One region of the Pseudoalteromonas sp. 78C3 genome, then DNA from elsewhere that is predicted to be linked to it. Evidence: predicted binding sites of a transcription regulator. Region 1 holds the regulator's gene; the other holds the start of a gene.

The links. The regulator LexA, encoded in region 1, represses DNA repair genes until DNA is damaged. The targets are predictions, from matches to a motif close to TACTGTATNNNNATACAGTA.
Region 2: a site for LexA is predicted at 1,608-1,627, ahead of CXF76_RS06845 (YebG family protein). Genes of this name have one in related genera too.

The regions. Positions count from the first base shown of each region.
Region 1 is NZ_PJAV01000121.1:11,751-17,805, reverse strand. Features, by position in the region: gene ctaD (cytochrome c oxidase subunit I) at 1-921, opposite strand, end outside; gene coxB (cytochrome c oxidase subunit II) at 921-2,063, opposite strand; gene lexA (transcriptional repressor LexA) at 2,547-3,164, opposite strand; gene CXF76_RS05065 (PaaI family thioesterase) at 3,332-3,772, shown strand; gene CXF76_RS05060 (hypothetical protein) at 3,773-4,153, opposite strand; gene CXF76_RS05055 (membrane protein) at 4,467-5,192, shown strand; gene CXF76_RS05050 (chaperone modulator CbpM) at 5,268-5,588, opposite strand; gene CXF76_RS05045 (DnaJ C-terminal domain-containing protein) at 5,588-6,055, opposite strand, start outside.
Region 2 is NZ_PJAV01000128.1:41,204-47,258, reverse strand. Features, by position in the region: gene dsbB (disulfide bond formation protein DsbB) at 222-740, shown strand; gene CXF76_RS06855 (DUF6170 family protein) at 742-1,044, shown strand; gene CXF76_RS06850 (ComEA family DNA-binding protein) at 1,069-1,365, opposite strand; gene CXF76_RS06845 (YebG family protein) at 1,679-1,996, shown strand; gene putP (sodium/proline symporter PutP) at 2,272-3,750, opposite strand; gene CXF76_RS06835 (EAL and HDOD domain-containing protein) at 4,083-5,309, shown strand; gene CXF76_RS06830 (MlaA family lipoprotein) at 5,372-6,055, opposite strand, start outside.

The DNA.
Region 1 (6,055 bases):
ATGAGCCCATACAATAAAGCTCAATAGTGCTATGGAGGATGTGGCGTATACCATTGAGGCATAGCCAAAAAGTTTTTTACGAGAAAAGGTAGGTACTATTGTAGATATAATGCCAAAGGCAGGAAGAATCATTATGTATACTTCGGGATGACCAAAAAACCAAAAAATGTGTTGGAACATCACCGGGTCGCCACCGCCTGCGGCATCAAAAAAGCTGGTCGCAAAATACTTATCGGTAAGTACCATAGTGACAGCCCCTGCAAGCACTGGCATTACCGCTATTAATAAAAAGGCAGTAATTAGCCACGTCCATACAAATAAGGGCAACTTCATCCATGTCATGCCAGGGGCACGTAAGTTCACTATAGTTACAATCACATTGATTGCGCCCATTATTGAGCTAATCCCCATAATATGTACGGCAAATACAAACAATGCAGTATTGTCATTACTGTATGTTGTAGACAGTGGTGCATAAAAAGTCCAGCCAAATGCAGGACCCCCACCAGGCATAAATAACGATGCCAATAGGATTAAAAACGCAAACGGTAAAATCCAAAAGCTCCAGTTATTCATTCTTGGCAATGCCATATCTGGCGCGCCAATCATGAGTGGTATCATCCAGTTAGCAAGGCCTGTAAAGGCCGGCATAACCGCACCAAACACCATAATTAAACCATGCACTGTGGTCATTTGATTAAAAAAGTGAGGATCGACCAACTGTAAACCTGGTTGAAATAATTCAGCTCTGATCACCATAGCCATCCCGCCACCAATTAAGAACATGGTCAGCGAAAAAATTAAATATAAACTACCTATATCTTTATGATTAGTTGTGTAAAGCCAGCGTTTAAAACCTTTAGCTGGGTGATGAGCATGATGAGCTTCATTGGCGTTAGGTTGTTCTACTATGCTACTCATTAGTTCGCCTCCACTTTGGCATCAAGTGCTGCCTGTATTTGACTCGGTTGAATAACATCACCCGTATCATTACCCCACGCATTACGTTTATAAGTAATAACCGCTGCTAATTGCTTTATAGATAACTGTTTGGCAAATGCTTGCATTGCCGTACCGGGTCGCCCATGGATAACTACATCAATGTGATCTTTTATATTGCCAAGCACTATAGGGCTGCCTTTAAGTGCAGGAAATACACCCGGTAACCCCATGCCAGTAGGCTGATGACATGCAGCACAATTGGCCATATATACTTGTTCGCCTAAAGTCATTAATTCTTCTTTTGGGAGGGTTTTATCAAGTAATGCGGCATCTGCTAATGCTGCTTTTTGTTTAGCTTGCTTTGCATCTGCAAGCCACGTTTTAAAATCAGCCTCAGATTTAGCGACCACCACAACAGGCATAAAGCCATGATCTTTACCACACAACTCAGCACATTGGCCTCGGTAAGTACCTTCTTCGTTTATGTTCGTCCATGTTTCGTTTATAAAGCCGGGATTCGCATCTTTTTTAACTGCAAAATCAGGTACCCACCAAGAGTGAATAACATCGTCAGAAGTCATTAAAAATCGTACTTTTTGATTTATTGGCAGTACAAGAGGCTTATCAACCTCAAGTAAGTAGTTAGGATTTTTATCTGCAAGGTTCGCGATTTCATCTTGCGGGGTAGATAAAATAGAGTAGAACTCTACATCTTCACCCATATATTCATAATGCCATTTCCATTGCGAGCCTGTAATTTTAATAGTGAGATCAGCTTTGCTGGCATCTTCCATTGCAATTAGGGTTTTAGTGGCTGGTACTGCCATAGCAATTAAAATAACAAACGGGATTGCAGTCCAAAGTATTTCTACTTTAGTGCTTTCGTGAAATTGGGCAGGTACAGCCCCTTTAGATTTGCGGTGATGAATAAGTGCCCAAAACATAATTGCGAACACTATCACCCCAATCACACAACATATTATAAATATGGTCATGTGCAGCTGATATACATTATTGCTTATATCGGTTACGCCTTTGCGCATATTGTATTGGCTGTTAGCCAAAACTGGGTGCGAAAAAACACATAATATAAGCCACAAGGTAGAGGTCAGTTTACCCATGTGACGGCTCCTTTGATGCTATTGCGAATGCAAAGCGAAGAGGCATACGGCTTAAACGCCAATTCGTTATTTTTATTTTTTTAGTCAATCTCATTTAATATTGATTGGTTTTGCTGCGCCAACAACGGGTTTGTGTATATTGTGTGTTCTCAAAACTAAAAAGCTGTGAGTTATTATTAGCTCAGCACATTAATAATTAGCTAAAAAATGAACAACAAGCAAGTTTTAGTATAAAAAACAATCAGGTGATATTGAGTAATTAATAAAAAATCAGTAACCAACTAGGTAACAGGAAGTTCAAAAGATGAGCAAAACAAAGGGGTTTAACGCATTCGGAGGGGGAAAATATAAGTGCAAAAAAGTTTACAGCTTAAATTGTCAGTGAGCTATTTATGCCCTATTTTTAGTGCGAATTTAAAACAGAAAATGCGTACTAATTAGTACGCATTTATAAAACTGCTTGTTTAAAAGCTATTTTTAAAGTCACATCCAATCAGCGTTTCTTATAACGCCAACGGCTAAGCCTTCAATATTAAAAGACTCATTCTCAAGATCTACTTCAATAGATTCAAAATCGTCGTTTTCAGCATGAAGTAATACTTTACGACCCGCTTTCTCAAGACGTTTTACAGTTACGTCTTCGTCTAGGCGGGCAACAACAACTTGCCCATTTTCAGCGGTTTGAGTACGATGTACAGCAAGTAAATCACCATCCATAATACCAATATCTTTCATGCTCATACCGTTAACGCGTAGTAAAAAATCTGCAGCCGGTTTAAACATTAATGGATCGATTTTGCAGTGACTTTCAACGTGCTCTTGCGCCAAAATAGGTGAACCAGCAGCAACACGCCCTATAAGCGGTAAACCTAATTGTTCTGGCTCTTCTTCTTCAATTAACTGAATACCACGGCTTGCACCTGGTTTCATTTTAATTGCGCCTTTTTTAGCAAGTGCTTTTAAATGTTCTTCAGCAGCATTGGCACTTTTAAAACCTAATGTTTGCGCTATTTCAGCACGTGTAGGAGGCATACCAGTGTCTTTAATAAAAACTTTAATTAGTTCGAGTATTTGAGCTTGGCGGTTCGTTAATGGTCGCATACAACTGGTTTTCCATACAGTACATTTAACTGTGAGTATATACAGTTAAATAAAAATCGCAAATTTAAATTAAGCCTTAAAATAGCCAAAGTAATTTCACTTGTGTACATTTTAGGGATATAACTAAAGCTAGGTTTATAAATGATTAAAAAAGCAAAGGAGTCATTATGAGTATTTGGTACCAGCCCATCACTTTAGAGCTGTGCAAGCAGTTAGAACAAGGCATTGATGGCCAAGGAACATTAATGAAAACCATGGGAATAGAAGTCACTGAAATTGGTGATGATTACTTAGTAGCCACTATGCCGGCAATTCCTGAGCATCATAACCCAATGGGAATGGTTCACGGCGGTGCTAACGTTGTACTTGCCGAAACAGTTGCCAGCTATGCAGCTAACTTTGTTGTCGATTTTACAAAATTTTACTGCGTGGGGCAGGAAATTAGCGCAAGTCATTTAAAAGCATCTCGCAACGGCACTTTAACAGCAACGGCAAGAGCGTTTCATATTGGCCAACGTAGTTCAGTGTGGGAAATAAAAATTACAAATAGCCGCAATGAGCTGTGCTGCGTATCAAAAATGACCGCAGCAGTCGTAGAGCGAAGATAGTTACTTTTCGATTGGGTAAATTGTAATTTCCATACCCGCACCAATCGCAGATATACGCAATAGTGTATCTGCATCTAAGGCTTGATTAAAGCACTTAGGTGAAGTGCCTGATTCAAAACCAATATCAAACGTTCTACGTGAACAGCTTAACCATTGTTTTAGCGCGTTACGCGAACACGATTCAATAAGCTCACATATATGGTTTATTGCTTTGTCAGGCGTGTTTACTACACCTGTTGCTTCAATACGCGCTAATTGACGGTATTCGTCTTTGTCATAATGTAAAATCGTCGCGACTTTTTTCAAGTCTGCCACTAGCAAACTAATATCTTGCTTTGATTCAAGCTCAAGATCTACATTTAAAAATTGAATTTCCGACATCGTTTCGTATTTATCCTCTAATAATTTCATTGCAAACTTTAACGCAGTTTTACCGTTATACCAAATCAACTATGCTCTATTAACCACTTTATATAGATATTTCGCAGCTTTTAAGTATTTTTTAGCGTTTAAAGCTAGCTGGATATCAAACACTCAGCTCAATTAAACAAATAAGTCATGTTAGCAATTTAAGTGTAATCTTTTTTATTTTTAAATGATTACAGTAAGCTATAGTTTAAACTGCGACAAAATGTCGCAGTAACTAATCCCATTAATGTAATAAACTAGCCTCTAAAAATAATAAGACTAAAACATGAATAAAAAAATATTTAAGTATGCTCGCAAGTTACATAAATGGCTCGGTTATTTGCTCACATTACAAATTTTAGCTTGGCTATTAGGCGGTTTAGTCATGAGCGCTATTCCTCTTGATAAAGTTCATGGGGAGCATCTTGCAACACGTACTCTTAATAACCCATTTACGCAGGCTGATTATGTTGCCTCCCTTAACGATATTGCATCTCAGGTGGTTAATCCAACACAAATAATTTTTGAGAACTTTTTAACCACACCTATAATTACAGTAATAAATAAAGATGAACAGCAAAGCTTTAACGGTATAACAGGCCGACCTTTTGAGCCGCCAACTAAAATACAAATTACCGCAAATGCTAAAGCACACTTACTTATTGATGCTCAAGTGACAAGCGCTGTACTGCTAAAGCAAGGTATGCGAGAAGTTGGATATAAAACCAATGTTTGGCAGGTACAATTTGACGACACATTTAACACAACACTGTACTTGTCAGAAAATAACGGCAGAGTTGTCACCGTTCGCAGCACACTATGGCGAATTTTCGACTTTTTTTGGATGTTACATATTATGGATTACGATGAGCGAGAGGATTTTAATAATCCGCTGCTTATTAGTTTTGCAGCAACCAGCGTACTTTTTTGCCTAAGTGGAATATTACTACTTATGCAAAACATACGACTAAAACGATTTATCCGAATTAAAAGTAAGAATAAATCAAAGTAGTCATATTGGTTTTTAAGAACTAGCGCACTCTCACCAAAGACTAAATAAGCCCTAGGAAGTACCCAAGGGCAGATTTTATTCCAAGTGTTTAAATCGACTCAAATGTCGCTTTAACATTTCGTTTTCGAAAATCAACTCATCACGCTCATCCAGCAATTGTAAAACTAAAGCTATTGCCGACCAATCTAACGAAAAGTCATGTTGAATACGGGCCGCTTTTTTAACTAAGGTCACTGCAGATACCGTAAATTGCCACTGCGTAACATGCTTCCCCTCAATTGGAACCGCAATATTGTGCTCAACTAGCTCATATAAAATTGCTTCGCTAATATCACTACTCAAACATAGCTCTTTGCTAGTAAGTAAATCATCTTTTTGTGTCACGATAATTTGCATTATGGCTTGCTCCAGTTATTACGGGGATCAAAGTGAGCTTTTTCGGCTAATTCTTCCCAAAGTTTTTTACTGGTATCATCAACAGATGTTGGATTAACAATTTTAAGCACAGCAAATAAATCACCTTTGGCTTTTTTACTCATTAATCCCTTACCTTTAATACGCAAGCGTTGACCAGACTGACTATTAGATGGAATAGTTAATTGGATTTTGCCTGCCAACGTAGGTAAATTTATTTTTGTACCAAGAGCCGCTTCCCATGGTGCAAGAGGGACGACTATATTTAGGTTATGACCTTCAACATCAAATAATGGGTGGGGCACTAAACTAATTTGTAAGTACAAATCGCCATTTTGCCCGTTCGCTGACCCTAATCCGCCTTGCCCTTTTAGTCGAATTCGTTCGCCATTTACTGAACCTGCGGGAATTTTCACTTTAAGTGATTTTTTAATTTCAGAGACACGACC
Region 2 (6,055 bases), on a different contig from region 1:
TTTTTTAGGCAATGCACCAATGTTGTATAAGTAAGCGATATAACTAAGCTTATGTATCGATGGGAACTAATAGAACATCATTTAGCCTCTGCTGAGGCTGCATTGAGTGGTCAATAATTTCATCTTATAAAAAGCGACTTCGGTAGCTTTTTTTTCCTTTTTGTTGCCGCATACATTATCCTAGGTCATAATCTAACGTCTTATTTAAACGCGGAATTTTTATGAACTGGCTTGCGCAATTACCCACCCAACGTACCCCGTGGCTTTTATTTACAGCTATCGTTTTTTTACTTGAAGTGACCGCCCTTTTCTTTCAATACCAAATGGGATTGGCGCCTTGCATAATGTGCATATATCAACGTACAGCCGTACTGGGTCTATTAGGCGCAGGAATTGTAGGTTCGACTAAACCACAGAGCAAAGCAGTTCGTATATTAGCGTATGTAATTTGGGGTGTATCGAGTGTTTGGGGATATTTAATTGCTCGCGAGCATATTGATATGCAAACCACCACAGACCCTTTTGCATTTAGCTGTGAGTTTGAACCAAACTTCCCGTCGTTTATGCCGTTACATGAATGGATACCTAGCTTTTTTCAGGCGACCGGGGATTGTGGAAATATAGATTGGCAATTTGTTGGTTTGAGCATGCCTGCTTGGATGGAAATTATATTTGGGATTTTCTCACTAACACTATTTATTATAGTTATTGGCCGTTTATTAATTAAAAAGTCGATTTGATATGTTTACATTTTTTTCAAGCCAATTAGATGAGCTTAAACACCTAAAGGTACGCAAGCGTCAGGACGTAATAGCACTTTCTTTAAGTATGTTATCGCCAACTGATAAAGTGTTACTGCGTATTATTAAATTAATATTACTAAGTCCACTATTTTTAATATTCACGGTATTTAAAGGTTGGATATTAATCCCGTTTTTGATACTCGGCGGACTTTGCTACCCACTTTTAACAACACCTATTGAAATCAACTTTGCTAAAAAACACTTAAGCGATGCATTAAAACAATTTAATCAGGGCGCATAGCGCCCTGATTGTTATCTACTGCTATTAAAGTGAAATTTTCCCCTCTAATTTGGCTAATAGTTTTTTACCAATTCCTTTAACTTGCGATAAATCACTAACGCTTTTAAATTCGCCGTTTTCTTCACGGTAATCCACAATTGCCTGCGCTTTTTTCTTACCTATACCTGGTAGCTTAGCAAGCATCTCTGCATCAGCATTATTTATACTAATTGTCTCAACTTGAGGCATTTGCTTAGTTACTTCCGATAGTTGTGCATATACGGTAGTTGCAGGTAGTAAGCATAATAAGCTTATTATGAATAAATTTTTTAACGTTTTCATCAAACTTGTCCCTATTCTTCTTTTCTTAATTTTGAATGTTGCTCAGGAAAACCAAAAAGTAAGGAACTGAAAAGCTCATCATTTAAAGTGTACCTAAACGCATTATCACTATGATCCGAAATCCTGAAAATGCAGCTGGTACAACAAGTGATTGCTTAACTAAAGTAAAGTTACCGTTTTTTGTCAAATTTAAGACACCTAAAAATTAATACTTCGCGCTTGCAAATTTACGCCCAAACCATTACTGTACATAAAAACAGTAATCTAATGGTTTTTACAAACCACGGTGCCAAGCAATTTTGCAGGAGAAATCATGGCTGTTGTTGTTAAATATGTTGTAGAACGAAACGGAGTCGAGCGTATGACGTTTACTACCAAAAAAGAAGCTGATGCTTATGACAAGATGCTCGATATAGCAGAATCACTTGAGCTAATGCTAGAAAAGGTAGACGTACCGCTTAGTGAGCAACAAATTGAATCACTTGCTTTAGAAATAGCGAAAAGCAAAGATGACTTTATGACCATATTAAAGGGCGGCAAAGATCCAGTTGTTACCAAAGCGCCAGCAAAAAGTAAAAAGTCAGATAACGTTGCATCAATTGAAGATAACAACGATAAAAAAGCAAGTTAACTCGTAGATTGTCCTCTCCTCGGACGGGACAAACTAAATAAAAAAGGGAGCAACTTAGTTGCTCCCTTTTTTATTATACCAATTCGCTTAATTAAGTGATCTATTTTGAGGGTGGAAAAACGTGTTGATAGCTAGGCAAAAAATTTGATATTTAGTTGTTCTAAATGATAATTTTTTAACGCCGGTAGCAACACGTTTAGCACCGCAAAATGATTAAGTATTATCGCGGATTGGTATTACTTACTACTCATTTTAAAATGAATAGTAATTGCTATTTAAAGCTCTTTTTCTACTTCATCAAATAAAGCAGTGATGTTTTGCTCTGGCTCTTTTGTTACTAAGCTAACAACAACAATTGCGATACTCGCTAAAATAAAGCCAGGTACTATTTCATACATAAAGCTACTTAAACTTTCACCATTAATAGTAAACGGACCATAAATCCAAACAAGCACTGTAAACGCACCTACTAACATACCAGATAAGGCGCCAGCAAAATTCATACGTTTCCAATAAAGGCTAAACAATACAAGTGGTCCAAAAGCAGCACCAAAGCCTGCCCATGCATTACTTACTAGGTCTAAAATAGAGCTATCTCTATCGTACGCTAAATAAATTGCAAACAGGGCAACAAATGCAACGCTAATTCGACCAACAGAAACTAATTCAAAGTCGCTAGCATCTTTACGTAAAAATGTTTTATATAAATCTTCAGTCAATGAACTTGAGCTTACTAGCAATTGCGATGAGATAGTACTCATGATAGCAGCCAAAATTGCAGCTAGTAAAAAGCCAGCAATAAGTGGGTGGAACAATAACTCAGAAAGAATTAGGAAAATCGTTTCAGGATCTTCAACTACAATATTATTTTCATAAGTATAAGCAGCACCAAATATACCAGTACCAACAGCACCAAGGGCAGCAACAATCATCCATGTCATACCAATACGGCGAGCTTTAGGCATATCCTTAACACTACGTACCGACATAAAACGAACGATGATATGTGGTTGACCAAAATAACCTAAACCCCATGCCATTGCAGAAATAATACCTAATGCAGAGCCTGCTCCAATCCAGTTAAGCATATCTGGATTTACACTATGTAAAGTAGATTCTAGAGGTTGTTCAAGTAAAGAGTATGCAACGGTAGGCACTAGAATCAGCGCGATGAACATAATACAACCTTGCACGAAATCAGTTAAGCTAACCGCTAAAAAACCACCAAACAAAGTGTATAAAACAACGACACCCGTTGTAATGTATAAACCCACTTCATAACTTAAACCAAATGAGCTTTCAAACAATTTTCCGCCGGCTACAACACCAGATGACGTGTAAAGAGTAAAGAAGACTATAATCACAACAGCAGATACAACACGTAATAAGTTTGACTTATCATTGAAGCGGTTTGAGAAGTAATCTGGGATTGTTATAGAGTCATTTGCTTTTTCAGTGTACACACGTAATCTAGGTGCAACTAACAGGTAATTTAACCAAGCACCAATCACCAAACCAATTGCTATCCATGTACTACTAAAACCAGTAACAAACATCGCACCAGGTAGGCCCATTAAAATCCAGCCACTCATGTCAGATGCACCTGCAGATAGTGCAGCAACACTTGGTGATAGATTTCGTCCACCTAACATGTAACCTGATACATCGCCAGTAGATTGCTTATATGCATATAGTCCGATACCTAACATTACAACAAAATATAATGCTAGTGAAATAATCATTCCTGTTTCCAAATTAGCCTCCGCATAATTATTAATAACAGGCTCTTGATCCGAATATTGACTCTTAAAATATTATAATAAAGACACTATTAGGATAAAAACCATTCTCGCTGACTATATCATGCCTAACAATAAAATCTCCAACTTGTTGCTTCCAGCTGATACAAAAATACTCATGTTGAATAATTTTAAAGCGAATTGGTAAAATATAATAAATTAAATAGAAGAAACACCTTAATTTATAATGATAATTTATTAATCATGCAAATATACGTAATGCTATTTTGAATCTTTTGCCATATATTATTACAATACCCAATTACATCACTCTTACGGAACTGTTTATGTATTTTTACGCTGCACGTCAACCGATTTTAGATAGAGATAAAAAACTTATCGGTTATGAGCTTTTATTTCGTGATGGCGTTGATAACGTATTTCCCGATATAGATGGTGACGAAGCAACAACACGACTTATAGAGGGTAGCCAGTTTAATTTTGGTTTAGAAGATTTAACCGACAATAAACCTGCTTATATAAACTTCACCCTAGAAACACTATCAAAGGGTTACCCTACACTACTAGGTAAAGACACTATAGTTGTAGAAATACTTGAAACTATCCAGCCTGGTAAGCGTTTATTAGCTATCGTTAAAGATTTAAAAGATAAAGGTTACACTATTGCTCTTGATGACTACATTCATCAACCTGTATGGCGTCATTTTTACCCATTTATTGATATTATTAAAATAGACTTTTTAGCATCCGATATAGATACAATAAAAACGGTTCTAAACGATTTAAAACCGCACTCACATATTAAGTTACTTGCCGAAAAAGTAGAAACCTATGAAATTTACCAACAAGCTTTAGAGCTTGGGTTTGATTATTTCCAAGGATTTTTCTTCTCAAAACCTGAAATGGTACAAAGTAAGGCTCTACCACCATCAGAAATGGCATTAGCTGAATTACTTTACGAAACATCAAGTGTTGATATGGATCTTAAGAAAATCACTGATGTGTTTGAACGTGATGTAAACCTATCTTATAAATTACTTAGGTATTCAAATTCTGCCGCATTTGCAAGACGCGCAGAAATAAGTACCATTAAGCAAGCTCTTATAGTGCTTGGCGCCAACGAAATTAAAAAGCTATTGTCACTACTGTTTGCAGCACAAGTATCAGCAGATAAACCTGTAGAGCTAATAAGGCTATCGCTTACGCGCGCTCGATTTGCTGAATTGCTCGCTATATCCCATGGGCAGTTTAAAGATACCGGCATGGCATTTTTAACCGGTATGATGTCGCTAATGGATGCTATTTTAGATGAGAGTATGGAAAGCGTCATGAAAAAGCTTCCACTTTCTAATGATATAAAAGCAGCGCTATTAAACGATGAAGGCTTGCTAGCAAAATATTTAAACTTAGTTAAATACTACGAGCAAGCAAACTGGTCAGATGCAAACGAACTAACGAAAGAGCTAAACCTAGGAGAAAAAGTTCCCGATGCCTATCATGAAGCGCTAGCTTGGGTTAATGAACAAATGCAGTTAGTAGTGAACGAAAAATAAATATATAAACAGCAAATAAAAACGCCAGCATTTAGCTGGCGTTTTTGTGAGTGGCTTTTCAATTATAAACTTTCTAAAAAGTCTTCATCAAAATCAGCTGGCTCTTCTTTTATAGGTGGGTTGCCATCGTACAGCTCATAAATTTGACGCTGGAAGTAAATATCTTTTACAAATAAGTACGGATCAAGTGAATCATTTAATAACCCTTCTTGTGGGATTAATGATGCACGCGCCTCAACTGCTTTTAAAACAAACACTAGAATAGTTTGTGGAGTCGTTAGCGCAACTTCAGGCAATACAAAGTTGTCGACTACATCACCGGTCAGGTTACGTGCTGTTGTAGGACCCATGCCAGGTAGCATTAAATAAGCGCCATCACCCACGCCCCATACACCTAACGTTTGTCCAAAGTCTTCATCTACAATTTCAAGACCAAGTGAACTGGCAACATCAAAAATACCAAAAATACCAACCGTAGAGTTAACTAAAAAACGCGCTAAGCTCACACTTGCATTACCCGGCTTACCTTGCAAACCCGCATTAATCATATCGACAGGTGCTGTAATATTACCTGTGAAATTAACAATACCATTTCTTACCGGTACAGGCGTTACTTCAACATAACCTACAGCAACTGGGCGCAATAAATAAGCATCCAGTACATCCATATTAAAGTCGTATAACGGACGATTAATACTTTGCAGCGGATCTCTGTCATCTACTTTGCTTTGTGGTACTTGAGCACA